3 regions of the Bacillus salitolerans genome follow, and region 2 is predicted to be linked to each of the others. Evidence: predicted binding sites of a transcription regulator. Region 2 holds the regulator's gene; each other region holds the start of a gene.

Region 1 (7,539 bases), on a different contig from region 2:
CACGCTCTGGCTTTGATAGCTTTGTAAGCTTCGGTGCTGTCTCATACGTTTCTTCTGCTTCTGCCGCAACTGTTGCCCGAATGACATCTCGTATCTTTTTATTTATCGTTTGTGGGGTAATTCCATGTTTACGGTTATAATCTTCTTGAATTTCACGTCGGCGTTTCGTTTCATTCATGGCAATTTCCATCGATTTCGTGATTCTATCGGCATACATGATGACATGACCATTTGCATTACGAGCTGCACGTCCAATCGTCTGAATTAACGAACGTTCAGAACGAAGGAAGCCCTCTTTATCTGCATCTAATATTGCAACAAGTGACACCTCTGGAATATCAAGACCTTCCCTAAGTAGGTTAATACCAACGAGGACATCAAATTTTCCTAATCGTAAATCCCGTATAATTTCAATTCTTTCGAGCGTTTTAATTTCCGAGTGTAGATAGTTTACTTTAATACCTAACTCCTTCAGGTAATTTGTTAAATCCTCAGACATCTTTTTTGTTAAGGTGGTAACGAGCACACGCTCATTTCGTTCAATTCTAGTCTGAATTTCACTCAACAAATCATCAATCTGACCTTTTATTGGGCGAACATCAATAGTTGGATCTAGAAGACCCGTTGGACGAATAATCTGCTCAATTGTCCCTGGCGATTGTTCCAGTTCATAAGGTCCTGGGGTCGCAGAAACATACACGATTTGATTAATATGTTTTTCAAATTCATCAAACATTAAGGGTCTGTTGTCAAGTGCAGATGGTAAGCGAAAGCCGTGATCAACTAGAACTGACTTACGAGCACGGTCTCCATTATACATTGCTCTGATTTGCGGAATGGTAACATGAGACTCATCAATGACAATTAACGAATCCTTCGGAAAGAAGTCTAGTAAAGTGTAAGGTGTCGATCCTTCAGGACGTAAGGTTAAATGTCTAGAGTAGTTTTCAATCCCTGAACAGAAGCCCATTTCGCGCATCATTTCTAAGTCATACCGAGTACGTTGCTCAAGACGCTGTGCCTCAAGCAGCTTTCCATTTTCTCTCATCTCTGCTAATCGTTCCTCTAGCTCTTTTTCAATATTTTCTATCGCCACTTTCAGCTTCTCTTCACGTGTAACGAAGTGGGAAGCCGGAAAAATCGCTACATGATCACGATCGGCAATGATTTCTCCAGTTAATGCATCTACTTCGCGTATACGATCAATTTCATCACCAAAAAACTCGACACGTATACAATGCTCATCACGTGAAGCAGGGAAAATCTCTACAACATCACCTCTTACACGGAAGGTTCCCCTTTGAAAATCGATATCATTTCTAGCATACTGGATATCCACCAAATCCCGAAGAAGTTTGTTTCTTTCCTTTTCCATCCCAACTCGAAGCGAAACAACTAATTCACGGTATTCTTCTGGAGAACCTAAGCCGTATATACAAGAGACACTGGCAATAATGATAACATCTTTTCGTTCAATTAAAGATGATGTAGCAGAGTGACGTAGCTTATCAATCTCATCATTAATGGAGGCGTCCTTTTCAATGAACGTGTCCGTTTGCGGAACATATGCTTCTGGCTGATAGTAATCATAATAACTAACGAAATACTCTACAGCATTGTTTGGGAAAAAATCTTTGAATTCACTATAAAGCTGTCCAGCTAACGTTTTATTATGTGCAATGACTAGTGTAGGCTTATTTACTTCATTAATTACATTAGAGATGGTAAACGTCTTACCTGTTCCTGTTGCTCCAAGTAATGTTTGGTGCCTTTTATTTTGCCTGATACCCTCTACAATTTTTTCTATTGCCTTCGGCTGATCTCCAGAAGGAGAATAGGCTGAGACTAGTTCGAACTGATCCTTCACACGAAAGCCTCCTATCGGTCATATCTGTTTCCTATTGTACCAATTTCCCATTTAAAATCCAAGAAATATACGAACGAACATTCGATTTTTTTAATGAATCTGTTATTTATGTAGTTAAATAGTAAATTTACGGTATCATTTTTCAAACTACTTTGGATAACTGTATGGTGGCCGTAATCCCGTAACACATTACATTATCGCCGTTATATTCAAATAATAGCCGTATCTCTATCATTTCAAGGTAAGCAAAAATATCATTCTGTACATTTAGATGCAGAAAAACCACAGCACTACCATGCCGTGGTTCAAAATTTATACTTTATGAAGATTATTCTTCCGTATTTTCACTATTAAAGAGATCACAAACATTTCAACCAATGCTAAAGTTACAAGAAAATTTATGAGATTGTGATCATTAACCGATTCCTTTTCAACAGGCTCAAGAGATTCTTTTTCCATCGAAATGCCTTTTTTCTCTAAGATTGGTTCTCTGTCTTTTTGATCATTTTTACTATTCTGTTTAGGCTTTGGTAGGAGTGACGTATCAAAGTTTTCGAAGCCATAATCTAATAGTTTAATAGTGTCCTTGTATGCATCATTTTTTCGGGAAGCTTTTAAGGTTACCGCTATAAGCTGAGTCTTTTCTCTTTCTGCAACAGTTACAAGTGTATAGCCAGATTTTTGGACATACCCATTTTTCCCGCCAATAACACCTTCATAAGGAATTTCACCACGCACAAGCTTATGATGATTGTAAATAGTTGTCTCCCAGCTCTCTCCCTCCCAAGGTAAGGAGCGCGTACCCATTATTTTAGTGAAGGTTTCATTCTTCATCGCATATCTTGTAATGAGAGCCATATCATAGGCTGTTGTAAAGTGGTCCGGGTCATAAAGTCCATGTGGGTTTTGAAAAATTGTTTGCTCAACTCCAACTTTCTCTCTTACAAACCGGGTCATTCGCTCTGAAAACGCTTCCTCAGACCCATCCATATGCTCCGCGATAGCAACCCCTGCATCATTTCCAGAATTAATGAGAAGCCCTTGAACAAGCTTATGCATTGACACTTGTTCTCCTTCATTTAAATACACTCGTGTTCCTTCTACATTGGTAGCATTTTTACTCACTACGACTATATCGTCTAATTTCCCCTCTTCTATTGCTACGATGGCTGTTACAATTTTTGTAATGCTAGCTGGGTACATGATGTCTCTACTATTTTTTTCATATAATGTGATTCCTGTTTTAGCGTCTATTAAAATAGCACTCTCACTATTTATTGAAACTCCATGATCCTGAGCATTAATGTGAGCAGAAAGAGGAAAACTACACAATATCATGACCAAGATAAGGATACTTGTCCTTTTCATCTCTTCCTCCATTACTTTTGACTTATTAAAGGGAAACTTCTTTCAGTGGGGGTTTTCCTCATCCCCCACTGATTGTTAGCCCCGGCCCACACTGTGGGTCACACAGACGTTGCCACAGGAGGTGGCGACTTTAGTCTGTGATCCTTTTCAGGGTTCCAACTGGCGCTTATCTCCCACTTAAACTTCTCAATTCATCTAAAGTTTTGAAGTGGGGGTCTTAGCGCCAGTTGGAACGGGATAAATTAACTATATGCTTATATACTACGATTCATCCACTCTTTTTTGACGTAGAATACATATAAAATATGGCAAATTATGTATGATAGTGAAGAATAATAGAGGAGCGTGATTAGATGAATCGTCAAGAAATTAAAGCATTACTGAGGTCTTTTCCACTATTTAAAGATCTTGAAACCTTTTTGCTTACATTCCGGAAATGAGCATCAAAGTGTTCCGAATGCTAAGTAAAAAAATTGTTGATTTACAAAATCGATTAGAGGAACAAATTCACATAATACGTCTGAACAAAGCCTACTTGGAGAAAAACATGAGCAAGGATTCATGCTTACAAACACCTTTACAGATCAGGAATTGGCAAGCATGATTGGAACAACTAGAGAAACGATCAATAGAACCACGATATATAAACAGAGAAGGCTATCTACTTGAACAACCTCTTGGTCAATTAATATAAAACAGATATGTTAGAGGAGCTTCTTTTCAATCTTTAGCTATTTATTTTTGCAGTGCCATCTTATCTTGGTTTGGAATGGTTAACTTTTTCTTTCCTTTTAAGCTATGCAGGATCATCCCAACCACCACGAAAGCCATTCCTACTAACGATAAAGTAGAAGGTATCGAAATAGATAAGAAGGCTATTTCCCCAAGGACAACAAAAATGACTTGTGTAGATTGTGTTGCTTCAACAGCCGCTAGCAAATTGCTATCATCCTTTACCAGTTCAGTAGCAAAGAAAAACAATAGTGTTGCAATGACCCCAGAAGATATAGCAACGATAAATGATTGAAAAACTTGATCCCCGCTTGGCAAACCAACACTAACATAACCCGTAAAGGCAAGAATAACCCATAACGGAGTCGATGCTAATGTCATCCCTAGTACCCGTTGAAAAGTATCAAATTTCCCTGAATACCTCTCCATCATTTTACGATTTCCTAAAGGATAGGCAAAGGCAGCCACCACCACTGGCAGTATCCCATGTAACACGAGTTTAAGGGAAAGCTCACCGTTTGCGTTTTCCCATTGCATGATTAATATTCCAGCTAAAATAATCAATGAAAATAATAAACTACTTATTGGAAGCCTTTTTCGAATACCGCTTGCCTCTAGGAACAACGGTGTAAGTAAAATTCCTGCAATAATCGTGAATTGCCAGGTTCCAGCAACTAACCAGCCTGGGCCAGATGCCGCTGCATAAGTGATGGGTCCATAGAATAATCCAAATCCTACGAAGCTCCAAATCAACCAAGGCTTTGGATTTACCCAAAGCTCCTTCAATAATGCCTTCCCATTCCCCCTACAAAAAACAATGAGCAGTAGGAAAGGGATCATAAAGAAATATCGTAACGATGAACTCCATAACCAGCTCCCTCCGGAAAGCTCCATCGATCGATTTAATATAAAGGTAACAGCAAAAAATATAGATGATAATATTCCAATAATGATTGCTTTCATCTGCACTCCCCTACCCACTTTGTGATATCAGTTTCGATAGATTCTAAGAAAATCAGTCATTAACATAAGAAAACTGGTGCACACTTTTAAAACAAATATACAAACATCATTGATATACCTACCATTAGGAGCAATGTAAAGAAGGTAACTTGAATGAATATATCAGATAACCAGCCGATTAATGGTTTATATATCATACCAATAACACTTCCAGTTAATCTAATCACCGATAAAATGGTGGACACTGTGCCCCATCTATTTGTTCATTGACAAAGGTTCGATAAATAGGCTGCTTTATCGAATGAAGCACTTGAATCAGTAAGAATAGAACATTCCCAACAATATATGTTTCTACCATTGAGAGAATGATAAAGAATGCACTTGGAAAAAGCGTCGCAACTAGAAACAATCTACCATATCCCATTTTCTGTTTAGGATGGGTTCACTTTACACCGCCCACATAATTAACATTCACAGCAAGCATGATAAATCCAAAGTATACGAACTCATCCCATACCCTATAAATAATGGTTGATGTAAATACATTATACTAAAAAACGCTCCAAACGTAAGGGATTGTAAAGCTTGAAATCCTATTAACATTGGATAGGTTTGAACTATCTTCCACAAGCTATATTTTTGATTATGAAGGACAGGCTTTATATTCCAGTTTACTTTTTTGCAAGAAGAAGCTCAATAGAAATGAGATGGTTAAGCCAATTGATAGATACCTCTGCAACCAATCCATCCATAGGTAGACTTACAATCATGGCTACTGTTACCGATGATCCTGTTCATGAATATAACTTGTCGTGTAAATCGTAACGAGTAGAAATAAATCATCAGTGTAAGGATTCGGATATTGGTCTTTCGTAGCTTTATTGAATTCAAGGTCGACTAACCCTTCCAATATAAAGTAAAAAAAAGCCATGGAAAACCCATGACTAAGAACACAACCTAGTGGTTGTTTTTTCTGCTGATGGATCCTTCCAATATTGTTAATTCACTAATTTACGAAAAAGGGCATACTTTACCCTTGATGGGCGCTACGCGTTTTTTTCGCCCAGAAAATTAGTTACCTCGAACAAATTGGAATGGCATCCACTTTACCTCATTTTTAAAGGGTACCTTTACTAAAATTGGTCACAATTTATTTGATAAGGAATTTAACGAGGTGGACTCTTGAGAAGCGTTAACAAAGTTACAAAATTCAGCCGCTCTGTTTATGTCATTCCATTATAAACTGCATTAATAATGGTACATTTCTCAATTTCCTTTTTGTAGTTTTTCCCTATCAATTGTTTGTGGCGGTTTTTCAATCCATCCATTTTTAATGGAGATTTTTCCACTTTTCATTGCAAATTTTCCAATTTTCGCTAACAATTTTGTATATTCTCCAATTATATCACTTCTCATACTTGCCCCAATCCCTTGTCCTATACTACCAATCGATACTGTAGTTAATGCTGATAATATCCCCATAATCAATTTATCTGAAAATGTTGTAATGGTACTGTTTGTAATTGTTGAATCAGACGAGAAAGGAGTATTAGTATGATTCTCTTCAAGAATTTGTTCTATTGCTTTTATTATTTGAGATCCTAATTCAAATCCTTCTTGCAAATGTTTCTTTACTTCTTTTGCTTCCGCTACCTGCGTGAGGCCATCAACTAATGTTCTTCCAATAACATTTGCTTCAATAATATTGGAAAGGTGTGCTATTTCTATAGCGAGTAATGGTCTTTTATGTAATGTTAAATACCCTTCTAAAAAGTGGTCATCCTGTATAAACTCAACCTGTTGATAATAGGGTATATAAGGGGAACGAACGAGTATACCCTTTTTGGTCATAAGTCGAATAATGTTGTCATATAACTCCGCACTCTCGTTTACTGTTGACTTATAAAATGCCCTTACGTCTTCTCGATAAGTTATACCTAAGGCCATACCATTGATATTTGTACCCGTTCTCCCCATAAATTGTAAAAAACGCAGATAAAAGATATCAGAAAATAGTCTAGGTGCTTGCTCATTCACATCAGCATCTGTGTAGCCTATTGGTAATGGTAGATTCTCTTTGTTAAAAATAGAAATTAATGATTCTATATGGCCGGTAGAAAGTTCTTTCGAGTGATGAACAATTTCTTTTATTTGTTCATCGTCTACATTTGCTAAAAAATGCTTCATAATACAAATATTCATACTGTCGGATATATAAGAACTCCATAAGGATGCTAATTCCGATGACGTTAATTTGGGGTTGTGGTTCATCCAGGGTCTTCCTCCTTTTAAAATTATCTTCTACCAACAAGAGGAAATATATGTAAAAAAATAATGGATAATCCACATTTCATTCTTAATTCATCGTTCAGAATAGCTGGCTTCAATCCCATAAAGTGTTATGTCAATTGTTGTTCCGCAAACTCTCTATAAAGCTCGTGTGATTGGACGAGTTCCTGATGAGTACCGGAACCAGTTACTTGTCCTTTATCAATAAAGATAATGTTATCAGCATTTACGATTGTAGATAATCGGTGAGCGATGATAAACGTTGTACGACCTTCCATTAATCGTGTCAAGGCTTGCTGAACGATTCCTTCAGACTGGCT
Region 2 (7,539 bases):
ACTTCAAGCTCCTAAGCCGGTAGATCGTAACATCTATGTAATGAACAAGCAAGAGCGCTTAGAAAATGGTATCGTTGATTTACCAGCAACACTTTACCATGCACTAGAGAACCTAAAAACAGACGAAGTCATTAAAGGGGCATTGGGAAGTCACTTACTAGAGCACTTTATTGAAGCAAAGGAAATTGAATGGGATATGTTCCGTACTCAAGTTCATCCTTGGGAACGTGAGCAATATATGTCAACGTATTAATATATATAAAACCTTGATACCATTGGTATCGAGGTTTTTTTATTAAACTAAGAAAGTATAAGTTTCTGGTGTTTAGTTGATACAATGTTACGGCTAAATCCAGCTCCAGCACCCAGCCAAGATGAAATGGCGACGATCTTTGCCATTTCATCCTACTCGAGGGGGAAAAGAAAAATCACTTTTTCCTTGGTCAACTAACCTGTCATGAATAAAAGGGAACACCACCCTTTTTTTCATGACAGAACATTTGCTCTGCCTTAGGCTAAGGGGGGCCCCCTGAGACTTTTGTTCTGAAAAAAACTGAATTCTGTGAAAAGAATGTATGTTACAGAGAATTAAATGATGTGTAATAGAGAACAGAATTATTAAAAATGTAGCAAGGAATTCGTCATTTTATGTCGAAGAATATTGTATAGTAGACATTTAGTGAAAATAAATCCTTTCATAAAAGAAAGTACTTCATCAAGGTTTATCAAAGGATACGGGACGAATCATACTTAGGAGAGAATAGATATGCGGTTAGTACCACTAGAACGATGTGAATCAAAAATGATGTTAGGGCAATCGATTTATGATGGAAATGGAAGAGTTCTTCTAGCTAAAGGGACTGAACTTTCTGATCGCTTAATCCAGAGACTTAAAAAACTTCATATTTATTCTGTCTATATAGAAGATGAACTTTCGCAAGGAATAGAAATTGTTGAATCAGTTCCTGAGAGGCTTCGTATAGAAGCAGTCAATGTAATTACAGATAGTTTAAACACTATCGCTGAACTAAAGGATACAAGCGGTAGCAACCTACAAGGAATGATGAAGACAGGAAGAGCAATCCGAAGCTTGCAAAAAGTTTTTAAGGACTTATTATCATGCCTTTCAGAAAACAGAACAGTTATTAATTTATTGGCTACTACAAAAATTCACGGAAATGATATTTACCAGCATAGCTTAAATGTGACCATATATGCATGTCAATTAGCCATTGAGAATGGATTGCCACTAAAAAATATTGAAGAAATCGGATTAGGTGCAATGTTACATGATGTAGGAAAGGTGTTTATCTCCCATGAGGTATTAAATAAACCTGGAAAACTAACAGAAGAGGAATATGAATATGTGAAGAAACACACAGAACTGGGGTTTGATCTATTACGTAAAATTCATGAAATTCCAATGACTGTCTCACATTGTGCACTTCAACATCATGAAAAATTAGATGGAACGGGATATCCAAGAGGGTTAAAAGAAACTGAAATTCATAGTTATGCAAAAATTATTAGTGTTGCAGATGTATTTAGTGCATTGACAAGTCATCGAGCTTATCGGACGCCTTTTTTGCCACATGAAGCATTAGAAATTTTGTATGCTGGTAGTGGCTCCCAATTTGAAAGTAAACAAATTCAATTATTTAAAGGGTGTATTGCAATTTACCCTCAAGGATTAACAGTGAAAATGAATGATGGCAGGATAGGAATTATTTCGGATTATAATTTTCATTCGGTAGGTAGACCAAAAGTAAGGATCATTCGAGATGAATATAACCAAAAAATTGTACCTTATGAAATCGATTTATCCTCGAAGGAGCATTTAACGCTTGATATCATTGAATCAGATCCATTGCTCTATTAATGCAAAAAGTGTAGTAAATAGATTGTTTGTTAGAAAAGAATGACAAAAGTCTTGGGTTTTCCAAGACTTTTCTTCTTAGTGTAATGTTCGATAGACACCAATGACTTTACCCAGTATTGAAACACTTTTTAATAGAATTGGCTCAAGACTGGAATTTTCAGGTTGCAAACGAATATAGTCTTTCTCTTTAAAAAACCTTTTCACTGTTGCTTCATCTTCTTCAGTCATAGCAACAACAATATCCCCGTTATTGGCTGTTTTCTGTTGACGGACAAGTACGAGATCTCCGTCAAATATCCCAGCTTCAATCATGCTATCACCCATAATTTCTAACATAAATACATTTTCTCCAGGTGTTACATACCGGTCAGGTATAGGAAAGAAATCTTCTATATTTTCTACCGCAGTAATGGGTTGTCCAGCAGTTACTTTCCCGATAATCGGTACATTAATAACAGATCCATTAAAAACAGGCTGAACAATATTGTCTTGATCAAGAATTTCAATAGCTCTTGGTTTAGTAGGATCTCTTCGAATTAATCCCTTACTCTCTAATCTTGCGAGATGACCATGGACGGTGGAACTAGATGCTAGGCCAACGGCCTCTCCAATTTCACGAACAGAAGGTGGATAACCCTTTAGCTGAACCTCGCGTTTAATAAACTCCAAAATATCTTGTTGTCGTTTTGATAGTTTCTTCATAGTAAAACACTCCAATAGCTCCATATAATTACAAACAGTATACCATGCCTACTACAAATATACAAACATAAGTTCGAGAAAAATGATTGACAAAAACAAATGTTCGTATTAAATTAATCATATAAGAACATACATTCTATTTTTGGGGGTCGCTTATATGAAAATAAAAATGATGAATCTATCATTCTATATACTTTTCCTGTTCACAATTTTTTCTATTTTCTTTGTTTCTTCCTATATCAATAAAGATAGTCGACTAGAAGAAGAGTACTTGTTTATTCAGCTATCTTCTGGGGATACGTTATGGGATGTTGCTGAACAGTTTGCAGATCAACATGGTTTAGCGACGACTCAGTTTATTAAATGGGTCGAAGAAAAGAATAACATTGACGGAAACCTTATTGTTGCGGGTGAAAGGATTGTAATACCTGTTAAAAAGGAACATATATCAGATACAGTTTTACTTGTCGCTGATGGATCAGTCGCTCATTAAGCTCATTAATTAGATGAAAAATGTAACCTGCTTGATTCCAAGCAGGTTCTTTTAGTATCATACGTATATGCTTAAGACCGAAGTAAAGGAGTATACTAAAAATGCTATCACAGGAAAAATTAGCTAGAATTAACCATCTATCGAAGAAATCAAAAGAAGTTGGGTTAACAAAGGAAGAAATGGAAGAACAGAAAAGTCTTAGGGAAGAATATTTAAAAGCTTTTAGAGGTCAAATGGTAGATCATTTACATTCTATAAAGGTTGTTGATGAAAAAGGAACAGATGTTACCCCAGAAAAGTTAAAGAAAAGTAAAGCACAGAGAAAAAATCTTCATTAATTTTGTTCTTATCATTGATATACTATATATAAGAATAAGCCAATCTATAAAAACATATTAGTTTAATTAGAAAGGATGTTGAATTTGACAGAAACTATCGATCATTTATCTATTAACGCTATTAGAACATTGTCAATCGATGCAATTGAAAAGGCGAATTCTGGTCACCCAGGGATGCCAATGGGGGCTGCTCCAATGGCATATACATTATGGACGAAATTTATGAATCACAATCCTAAAAATCCAAGCTGGTTTAATCGCGATCGATTTGTATTATCAGCTGGTCATGGTTCAATGCTTCTATATAGTTTATTACATATTTCAGGTTATGACCTCTCAATGGATGATATTAAAGCATTCCGACAGTGGGGAAGTAAAACACCAGGTCACCCTGAATATAAGCACACACCTGGAGTAGAAGCAACGACAGGTCCTTTAGGACAGGGGATTGCAATGGCGGTTGGAATGGCAATGGCTGAAAGCCATTTAGCAGGCAAATATAATCGAGATAATTTGAACATCATTGACCATTTTACATACACCATTTGTGGCGATGGAGATTTAATGGAAGGTGTATCTGCTGAAGCTGCATCTTTAGCTGCTCATTTACGATTAGGAAAATTAGTTGTTCTTTATGATTCAAACGATATTTCGTTAGATGGTGAACTAGACAAAGCCTTTACAGAAAGCGTGGAAGACCGTTTTAAAGCTTACGGTTGGCAAGTTATTCGAGTGGAGGATGGAAATAGTGTTGAGGAATTAAGTCGGGCACTTGCCGAGGCAAAAACAGAACTTAATCGTCCAACATTAATTGAAGTAAAGACTACAATTGGCTATGGTTCTCCAAATAGAGCAGGAACATCAGATGTCCATGGTGCCCCACTTGGGTCAGATGAGGCAAAACTGACGAAAGAAGCTTATAAATGGACTTTTGAAGAAGATTTCCATGTCCCAGAGGAAGTATATAGACATTTTCATAAAACCATAGTGGAAAAGGGTAAAGAGAAAGAGCAAGAATGGGAACATCTGTTTAAAAAGTATCAGGAAAACTATCCGGATCTAGCTTCGGAGCTTACTTCAGCAATGCAAGGTAAACTACCTGATGGCTGGGCTAATGATCTTCCTACTTATGAAGCAGGGAAGAGCTTAGCCACTCGTGCATCATCTGGAGAAGCGTTAAATGCAATTGCAAAAGGTGTACCGTTTTTCTTCGGTGGATCAGCAGATCTAGCAGGGTCCAATAAAACGATGATAAAAGGAACGGTAGATTTTTCTCATGAAGACTACAGTGGAAGAAATATATGGTTTGGTGTAAGAGAATTTGCAATGGGTGCTGCGCTAAATGGTATGGCTCTTCATGGTGGGTTAAAAGTATATGGCGGAACATTTTTTGTGTTTTCAGATTATCTTCGTCCGGCCATTCGTCTTTCAGCCCTTATGCAAATCCCTGTTACTTACGTATTCACTCATGATAGTATTGCAGTTGGTGAGGATGGACCTACACATGAACCGATAGAACAACTTCCGTCATTAAGAGCAATGCCTGGGTTAAGTGTTATTCGACCAGCTGATGGTAATGAAACTTCAGCTGCTTGGAAATTGGCAATTGAATCAGAGGATACTCCAACTGTTCTAGTTCTTACTAGACAAAACTTAGTTACAATGGATTCTAGTAAAGAACTTGCCTATGATGGTGTGAAGAAAGGTGCTTACGTTGTGTCAAGCGCAACGAAGGAGATACCGGATGGAATCCTACTTGCTAGTGGTTCTGAAGTAACACTTGCAATTGAGGCCCAAAAAGTATTAGAAACAGAAGGTATTTCAGTTTCTGTCGTCAGTATGCCTTCTTGGGATCGTTTTGAAAAACAAACACCTGAATATAAGCAGTCAGTTATTCCAAAGGATGTAAAAAAACGTTTAGCCATTGAAATGGCAAATCCTCTTGGGTGGGAGCGTTACACAGGTGATGAAGGTAAGATCATTGGTATTCATACATTTGGTGCTTCTGCGCCAGGTGAAATCGTTATGAAAGAGTATGGCTTTACCGTTGAAAATGTTGTGTCCCAAATGAAATCATTACTGTAAATAATTAATCCAAAATGCCCCTTATATTATAAGGGGTGTTTTTTCGACAAAAATAGAGCCTTCGCGCGTCAGTGTTAGACAATCCTTTTAATAATCCTCCTGTATAATCATACATATAATATAGGTTGCTGTATGAAGCGGGGGGAGTAAAAGGATGAGGCAATATCAAATTTATTGGGTAGAAGAAGAATTTGCGAATCATTACTTCGGAAGGGAAATCATGTTCTATAGGTTATTTTTTCAGTTTAATGAGGAACGAAATGAAGAGAGAAAAAATATTCTTAATAAGCAGGTTGAATATATAACAAAGCCTCTTCCAGCTATACAGCTTAATCAGTTTATAGAATCAGAATTGAAGGGGAATATCAATTTCACCATCACAACAGAAGGTTTTATGTTTCATGATCAAGCAACTAGAAGTGGAGCTAGTCTTTCTGTTCATGAACGGTATATATGGGTAGTAGGAACTGGAAACTATGAGACTGAAATGATGCTATTTGATTTATTAAGGAAATGGGATTCTAGATTTTTAGCCATTGATTTAGGACAAGCAAGGTACGGTTGGCTTTCACCCATAAAGCAACGAAAATTTGTGTAAATATTATTTTCATATTGTATAATAGATTCTGTTTGTGTAAACTGTAAAATAGACAACTTGAAGGAGGAAGAAATATGGATTTATGGGTCGTTATTCTAGTTGGTGTTCTAGCTCTAATAGCTGGGGTCGCTCTAGGATTTTTCATTGCTCGTCAATATATGATGAGTTACTTAAAAAAGAATCCACCGATTAATGAACAAATGCTACGTACTATGATGATGCAGATGGGTCAAAAACCATCTCAAAAGAAGGTTAACCAAATGATGAAGGCGATGAATAATCGCATTAAATAAAGGAAAGACGAAGCACTCGCATACCGGGTGCTTTTCTTTAGTTTATGAGAGAGCATAAATTTTTCCTATCATAGAAAGAATGGAGAAAAACAGTACCATTCATTCCATTAAATCAATAATAAGAAAGTCATAGTGCATTCTATTGGTTTAAGTCCAGCAATTGTACAAGATTTCAATAAAAAAGGGTGAATTCAAACGTGGAAGGAAAACTTGAAGTTCCAAAAATATCGATTTCTAGCCTGTTAAAAGGTGATTATTCCTTAATAGATGTTCGTTCACCAAGTGAATATAGAGAGTTTCATATTCCTGGAGCGATTAGCATGCCTATATTTTCCGATGAAGAGAGAGCTATTGTCGGAACAACCTATAAACAAGAAGGAAAAGAATTTGCCAAGCATCTAGGTGTTGATATACTTTCATCGAAGTTACCTCATTTTTATCAAAATATTAAAGATTTATATCATCAACAAGGTATAGAAAAAAAACCAATTGTTGTATACTGCTGGCGAGGAGGGATGAGAAGTAAGTCGATTGTTTCTATTATGGGCATGATGGAAATTCCAACTTTACAACTAGAAGGTGGAATAAGGTCATATAGGCAAATCATAATGGATGAGCTTGAAAAAGCTAAAAAGGTAACAAAAAAATATATTGTGCTAGAAGGTTTGACTGGGACAAAGAAGACAGAAATTTTGGCAAGGTTACAACAATTGGGGTATCCTGTTATCAACATAGAAGAATTAGCATCTCACCGAGGTTCCTTATTCGGTCAAATTGGCCTAAAACCAAGAAGTCAAAAGGAATTTGAAAGTTTACTTTATCATCGTTTACAACAATTGCAGCATTCATCTTATTATATTATTGAAGCGGAAAGTAAGAGGCTAGGTAGTATTATTATCCCAGATTTTCTCCTAGAAGGGAAAGAACAAGGTGCAAGAATTCATATTGAAATGGAGCTTCAAAAGAGGGCTGAAACCATTTGTGAGACGTATAACCTTGATAACCATAGGATAGAGTTTGTAGAAGGTATCCAGCTTTTAAAGAAAAGGCTGTCTAAAGAATCTAATGAATTGCTTGAGGAATACCTTCAAAAGGGGGATTTGCAAGCTGTCGTGACTATATTATTAAAAGATTATTATGATCCAAGATAT
Region 3 (7,539 bases), on a different contig from region 2:
CTGTTCCTAATCCAACGATATTGTGAACAGCTAATGTACCGCTCCTAACATCATTTTCTTGTCCACCGCCATGAAGAAGAGGAGTGATTTTAGTAAGAATTCCATATTTATCTTTCCGTATATAAGTTGCACCAATACCCTTGGGGCCATGGAACTTATGGCCAGAACATGATAAGAAAGTAATTCCCGGATAATCCTCTAGGTTGACCTCAACTTTACCGATAACCTGCGTTGCATCAGTATGGAAAAACACATTCTTCTCTAAGCATAAATTTGAAATCTCTTTTATATTATTTAGGGAACCGACTTCATTATTACCCCAAATAATACTTACCAATATCGTACTTTCAGTAATAGAGGTAGAGACATCTTCTAGATTAACCCTTCCGTATTGATCTACTTCTAAATAGGTAACAACAATACCTTTAGTCTCTAAGTATCTGCATGTTTCAAGTACAGATGGATGTTCAACTTTACTTGTGATAATGTGATTCCCTTTTGAGGAATAGTAATCTGCAACACCCTTAATGATCATGTTATTACTCTCGGTTGAACCGCTTGTGAATATAATTTCAGAGTGGTCGCAGCCTAACAAAGAGGCAAGTGATTCTCTTGCTTCTTTAACTGCAACTTTCGCATTTTCAGCTAATGAATAATATTTACTAGAAGGGTTACCATATTCCTCCATTATAAAAGGAAGCATAGCCTCCTTTACTTCAGGATGTATTTTTGTAGTTGCACTATTGTCTAAATAAAGCATATAATTTCACCTAAATCTCCATTTTTAATAAGTTTAGAAGTAGTTTCTCATAGTTTCCCGCATGTTTGTACTCATTTTCTAATAGATTAATTCCTCTTTCTAAATGAGCATTAAACAGATCAGGAAAGTATTCCTCATCAGTTATGTTTCTTTTGGTGTGTTGGCGGATGAGAGCCTTATAGATATAATCATTTTCTCCTGTCATTACACTTCTAGGAATATCAATACCAGCTTTGTTACTGACTTGTTCAGGCATTGACGGGTCTCTTAAGGAAATAGCAACTGCAATTCGAGAGATGATATTCCAAGACAATCCAGTTGTACTCTGTAAATAAGTTAAACTTTCTCCTGTCTCTTTTGAGGTTTTTATTCTAAAATTCATTTACTCATCTCCATATCACTAAAAGAAAAGTATTTATTAATTATATTTGTTTCTTTTCTCTCAACGTTAAACTCCAACATGTACTGTTTAGCTACATGCGAAGCAAGTAACTCATAATGGTCTTTGTCAATTTCAGTATCAGTTGAAAGAATAATTGCTTGTCTTCCACAGTTAGGAATAAATTCTGTTAAGAGTGCATTCTTATGTGTCTTATCTAATCTACCTAGTAAAGTGTCAAAAATAAAAGGAACTTTACGACCAGAGCATTTAAAGATTGACCAAATTATTGAAATAAGTAATATTTGTTTTTCTCCTGCTGATAATGTTGCTTTCTCGATTTGGTCCTTTTGAGAGTCTAATAGGATTACATTATAAGTGTCGTTATCAATTAAAATAGAAGATATATAGTTATGTTTTCTCAAAATCCTTTTTATCATGGTTGATGCTTCTATCTGGACTTGTTGAAGCTTTTTCTTTAATTGTATTTCTCTAAAACGTCTACTTAAACTAATGATTTTTTGTGATTCTAAGAAAGAGCTTTTTGTCTTTTCATTATCTTTTAATATGCTTTGTATTTTATCAATGGAAGTTGTCAGTTCATCTAGCTCAATTTTTAATTCATCCAAGTGTAATTGTTCATTATTTAGTTCTATATCAATTTCCACTATTAGAGTTTGATTTTTTTCCATTCGTTGAATCATTTCTGTAAATTCGTTTGAAGAGTCATGGACATTCAACTTCTCTCTTAATTCCTGGTGCGCCATAAGTTTTTTCTTGTTTTCTTCTATAAGAGATAAACTTTCTAGATTATAATTATTAGAAAGTTTAAAATATATGTTTTCTATTAAGCCACTTTCTGAATTTGATGCACCATGAATTTGATATATTTCCGATTTAGGCTGCATTACTTTTAGAAATTGCTCTCTAAGCTCAGTGCTGAGTTTTGTATCCAAAGAAGAGGATGTCAATTGAATAATATTTTTCATAGTTTCATCTGACAGTTTTTGATCTAACTGTTTAAATAACTGTAATGATTCTTCGTTCTTGATCTGTTCTCTTGTTTCAGATAGAAGTTTTCTAGTTAAATAGAAGGGGAGTAAGTTAGCGACAAACTCTCTAATCTTCTCCTGGTTTTGTTTTCTCAATAATTCAATGTTATGCATTTCTTGAATTATTAAATCCCTCTCAGACTTAACGAGTCCACCATATTGTTCAAAATCTTGTTTCAACTGGCTATACTCATCACTAAGGTTACTTCTATTTTCTTCTAGGTGTTTAATCTTATTTGAAGAAGAGAAAATAAGAGCTCTAATCTCTTTATCTCTATTATTTAATTCAAATAATTCTTTTTCAATAGACTCCATTTTTTGTGGATCAATGGATTGGTTTGCGTAGGTTTCCAAATCATTCTCTAATGTTTCAAATAGATCCAGGTTAAATACTACTCTCGAAAGGGTATTTAAATAATCAGATAGTAAATTTTCATTAACAATTCTAGCAATTTCCTCACCGTCGAATAAACATAACTCTAATAGTTGGGGAGGCATAATTTCTTTTAATTTTGTTTGAAACAACTCTTTATCATATTCAGATAGATGCCTCTTGTTTGCTATAACTTCAAAGGATTCCTTAATAGAAGTCCCTTTCAAACTCCAATGACGGATCAGGGTATAGTCTACTTGTTCTAAATCTTCGGTTAAAGTAAAGTTTATCTTGATCTTATAATCATTTTCATTTGATTTCTTTGTACTATTATTTAAAAAACTATTAATTCTCTTAAAATACTCAGTGTTTTCTGTTTTATAACCATATCCATAAGCGCCGAATAATCCAAGTTTAATTGCATTTAAGAGTGTAGTTTTTCCTGCACCATTTTCTCCGCCTATTAATATAACATTCTTGTCTTGATTAGGACGAAAGTCAAACTTGTGATTTCCTTTATATGCTCCAATATTAGTCAGTTGTATTTCATTTATAATCATTTAACTAACCCTCATTTTTTATAATAAATGTAAATAGTCTTGTTTTAATGCCTTACCTAATTCCTCAGTTAAGCCACGTCTTACTTTATATCCCGAATATTCCTTTTCAATAGAGATTAGTTTTTTAACAACGTTCAGATCAACCTTGAATTGATCACATAAAAACTCAAGATCTGAAATTTGATCTTTATCAAATAGAGGTCGATCATCAATTTCCCAATCTAATGAATATCCTAAAACCTCTTCAAATAATGCAGGAATTGGGTCTTCCCATTCACCATTTTTAAACCATATCCTGCGTATCTCTTTTAATTCATCTACACTTATTAACTGGTAGTGAGGATCTTCCGGATGATTTAGTTCCCTTTGTATTGTTAATAATTTTATAAGGATCTCTTTTCTAGCTTCCATCGTAAAAGGTCCAAGGCCAAGCTGAGCGTATTTAGTTTCATTGACGCCCTCTAGGCTTGTCTCTGTATAAGTAACCAAGAGCTTTTGGTCCTCAGATGTACTTAGATCTATTTCATTTTCAGAGATGTAATTACTTAAATTATCTTTATCAACTATTGTATAGTCTTCAAAAGGTATTAGCTGTTTAGGTCTATTAGATTTTTTTGGTATTAATACATAGGATTTATTATTAATCTCTTGGATTTTAACTTCATTAAAATAAACTTGTCCGTGCTTTCGATATTTCATCCTTTTAGTTCGGTCATCTCTAATCCCTGCTAACCAATTTCGAAAATCTAAGAGTGGCTTCATCCAATCATGACCGCTCTGTATAAATCCATTTAAGGCTTTATCTTCACTTACAACTGTACAAACCCAGCAACCAAAACGGCTATTTCCGCATGAACCAGCCTTATCTTTAGTAGATTTATCAACTACAAGAGGGCACTCACCACTGCTTGAATCTTGGTATAAGCGATGAAGTTCAAAGTTGTCATCACCCCATGGTGATGGGTAGCTTAGTAAGTAATCCCATACATCATCAAGAGTAAAGTTCCTAATAGGTGCAAAAACATATGCATTTGAAAGGGTTGAATGCTTCATAAATGTTTTCCCCTCAACTGTGTGAGAACGTATTACATTGCCACGAGTAGCACTTTCATCTTCACGAACACCTAGAACCATAATCACTTCCCCAAATGCTGATACCTTATCCATAATGAATTGATTTGCTGGGTCAATTTTTAATCTGTCTGTACACCATCTAAATGATTGATTAGGGGAAGGATATCCTTTACCTATTATATTTACCCAGAATGACTGTTTAATCATAGGTTTTACTTTATGGGTTTCAATTGGTAAATCTCTACTTAATGCTTCATCCTGGATCCTTCTTAATGTCTTATTTATGGAATTAATAATCAAGGGTGTTTCAACGAGAGTATCTGATGAAATTACAAATACCTTTTTATGTAATTCTTCTTTTGGCAATTCGTTAATAGCCTCAAATACAAGTTGAACTACAACGGTAGAATCCTTTCCACCACTATAACCAACAACCCAAGGACGGTTATCTTCTTTATATGCTTTTTGAATTCGTTCCTTTGTTTCCTTTATAAAGGATTGTGATTTATTTAATTGGTTACTTATTAGACCATTAATCATTTTATACTACTCCTTGGAAAAATTTTTCTTCTAGTGTTAACTCTGATTCTGTTAAGGGTAAGTTAACTAGCTGCTTTATTCTATTTGAGGTGAGCTGTATTGTATATGAGGTTTTTTGTATACGACCATTATGATTGTAAGCTCTACCTAACCAATCCCCTGTATTACTTCTGTTCCAATCAATTTTAGAAAGTTTGTATATATAGCTTGTCCAATCATGTTCATGATAGTTTCGTAAATAATGTCCTACTAGTCCTAGTGACTCAATAAAAACCCCATGGCCAACTATAAAATTTGATCTTAACTCTCTTGGTGAAAGCTCTTTGTCAAAAACCATGTTCCATTCTGTTATTGAATCACACAGTACTATCCAAAACTCTCTTAAAAACTTATCTTCCTCGGATGTGATCTCATCACCCTTAGATTTTCCTAATAGTTTTAGATTCGTATTGAAGATATGATTTAAGGCTAAGATTTTAGGTGAATTCTTTGACAAGGAAACTCTCTCTTTATCTGTGTATCTATTCAGCAGGGGAATTGTTGCAATAATTTCCTTAGTAACCATTGCTAATTGGTCTCTATGGTCGTATAAAATTCCAATAGAAGAAGTAGTGTTGACTGCATGGCGGTTTAGATCTGAAAAAATTTGTTGAGACTTTCTAAGTCCCTCATCATGAAAGAACACTACCGAAATAGTTTCATTACCTAACTCGGGTGAGATTTTTAATGCTTCTTCAATAGCAGCCCGTCTATGCTGTCCGTCATTGATTAAGAACCTAGCATCTAAAGCTATTCTCAACTGTCCAAGGTCATTAGAAGTAGAATCATTATTATATGGAATAAATTTAATTTCTCCATCAATGGATGCTGTAATAGATGAAAAAACATAATCATGCTGATTATCAACTATGTAACTAGTCATTTCAGGTATCCTAGCTTTATTAAGTATCCTTTGTGATCTGTGCTCAGGTGGAATTTCCTCTTCATCAAATAGAAATATTTTAGGAATTATTCGTAGAGGACACATTGCAACATAATATTCTTTGTTGGCTTGAACACCTCTAATAGCGGGGAAATTATAACTAAAGGTAGAGTCCATATATTAACCTCCTATTACGTACGTAATCTATTAAATTGATTATAACTCTAATAGAATCAATATTCAATAAAAAAGACGAACCTTCATTCGTATTTTTCTAGAAACCTTTACATCGAGATTTAATATACAACTCATGTGATCAAACTTACATTTTATGTTAAAATCTTTATTAAGATAAACACTAAATTAATTTTAATAAAAATCTAAAAAATGATCTTCGATTGGAGATGAATTGTTTGGCTGTTGAACAATATCTATTTAAATTCTTAGAGAACCTAAATTATGTTGCAGCTGAAACTGCTAGAGATATTGAAGAACGGATTTTTGATGATCCCAAAAGTGCTGTGATGAACGCTAGGGTATTTGCAGAAGAGATTGTAAAAGATGTGTTTAGAAAGGAAGAGATTGACTATTCACATCTTACTACTCATTTTGAACGTATTAATTACTTGGCTAGAGAAGGATTTCTAGAAAAGGGTACTCAGCAGGCATTAGCGGAAATTAGATTAACAGGTAACAAGGCACTCCATGACGCCACATTTAGACCTGACATTCTAGAGGCTATTAAAATTTTTAAGGAAATGTATAAGCTTGGAACTTGGTTTGCGGAAGTATACTCATCAGACATTTCTATTCCATCCTATAAAGATCCAATTCCTCCACAAAAAGGCTTAGGAATGGATGACGTTCAAAATATGATTGAACAAGCATTATCTGGTAAATTGAGTCAATACCTAAATCTTAAAAACGAAGACAATAATACAGTTAAAGAACAAGAGGGCCAAACAGATAACGAATCAAAAGTTTCAGGGAATGATGATCAGCAAGAGAACAAAGTAATAACATTAAATCTTAATCTACCAGAAGGACGTAGTTATCTATTAAGAGAATTAAAGCGACTTCAAGAATCATCACAAGAAGCGGTTGAAAATTCAAACTCATTTAGTAAATTTAAGGATTATATGCATGTGGCACGAGAGATTCAGAAGGATTTTGAAGAAATGATCACTATTACTAAGGATAGTGATAGAGCAGAACTAATCTTACTAACCGGAAGTGTAGGAGATGGAAAGTCTCACTTATTAGCCTATTACAATGAAAAACAGCGAGAAGTTATGAATAAGTTTGAAATATTAAACGATGCTACTGAAAGTTTTAGCCCAAATAAAAATGCATTGGAGACTCTCTCCGAGCTCTTAGATGGTTTTTCTGATCAAAAAATTGAATTGTCAAAAGATAAAGTTATATTAGCAATCAACCTTGGGATCCTTCATAACTTTTTATCTTATGAACATGAAGGAAAGAGTTTCAATAAATTAAAGGGCTTTATTGAAGAAAGTGGTTTGTTTACACAAAAAGTAACAACGAAGTATAGTGAAGAATCTTTCCATTTAATAGGTTTTAGTGATTATCAATCCTATGAGCTTACAAATGGAGGTCCTAAGTCTTCCTTTTATTTAAAAATTTTCCAAAAGGTTTTCTCTAATGATTCTAATAATCCATTCTATATTAGTTACCAAGAAGACCTTAAGAATAATGTAAAGGGAGTAATACATGAAAATTTTGAATTTCTAATGGATAAGAACATTCAAAATGAAATTATTCAGTTAATCATTCAGGGTATAGTTCGAAATAAACTAGTTATTTCTGCAAGAGCCTTCTATAATTTCATTGCGGATTTAGTGATACCTGAAGGTTATTC

What was found. Region 2 encodes LexA, which represses DNA repair genes until DNA is damaged. Its sites were predicted from a motif close to CGAACATATGTTCG; they were not measured.
Region 1: a site for LexA is predicted at 1,938-1,951, ahead of uvrB (excinuclease ABC subunit UvrB). Genes of this name have one in related genera too.
Region 3: a site for LexA is predicted at 5,914-5,927, ahead of dndB (DNA sulfur modification protein DndB). Genes of this name have one in related genera too.

The regions. Positions count from the first base shown of each region.
Region 1 covers NZ_JBHUEM010000054.1:202,410-209,948, reverse strand. Annotated here, with positions in the region: gene uvrB (excinuclease ABC subunit UvrB) at 1-1,867, opposite strand, end outside; gene ACFSCX_RS23025 (D-alanyl-D-alanine carboxypeptidase family protein) at 2,180-3,235, opposite strand; gene ACFSCX_RS23020 (helix-turn-helix domain-containing protein) at 3,797-3,904, shown strand; gene ACFSCX_RS23015 (DMT family transporter) at 3,971-4,930, opposite strand; gene ACFSCX_RS23010 (hypothetical protein) at 5,154-5,339, opposite strand; gene ACFSCX_RS23005 (DUF3231 family protein) at 6,197-7,201, opposite strand; gene ACFSCX_RS23000 (ABC transporter ATP-binding protein) at 7,330-7,539, opposite strand, start outside.
Region 2 covers NZ_JBHUEM010000003.1:673,721-681,259, forward strand. Annotated here, with positions in the region: gene glnA (type I glutamate--ammonia ligase) at 1-253, shown strand, start outside; gene ACFSCX_RS04940 (HD-GYP domain-containing protein) at 767-1,879, shown strand; gene lexA (transcriptional repressor LexA) at 1,955-2,581, opposite strand; gene yneA (cell division suppressor protein YneA) at 2,739-3,074, shown strand; gene ACFSCX_RS04955 (DUF896 domain-containing protein) at 3,176-3,412, shown strand; gene tkt (transketolase) at 3,497-5,497, shown strand; gene sirA (sporulation inhibitor of replication protein SirA) at 5,652-6,095, shown strand; gene ACFSCX_RS04970 (YneF family protein) at 6,170-6,388, shown strand; gene mnmH (tRNA 2-selenouridine(34) synthase MnmH) at 6,586-7,539, shown strand, end outside.
Region 3 covers NZ_JBHUEM010000055.1:86,111-93,649, forward strand. Annotated here, with positions in the region: gene ACFSCX_RS23760 (cysteine desulfurase family protein) at 1-760, opposite strand, end outside; gene dndE (DNA sulfur modification protein DndE) at 771-1,142, opposite strand; gene dndD (DNA sulfur modification protein DndD) at 1,139-3,124, opposite strand; gene dndC (DNA phosphorothioation system sulfurtransferase DndC) at 3,143-4,738, opposite strand; gene dndB (DNA sulfur modification protein DndB) at 4,740-5,837, opposite strand; gene dptF (DNA phosphorothioation-dependent restriction protein DptF) at 6,074-7,539, shown strand, end outside.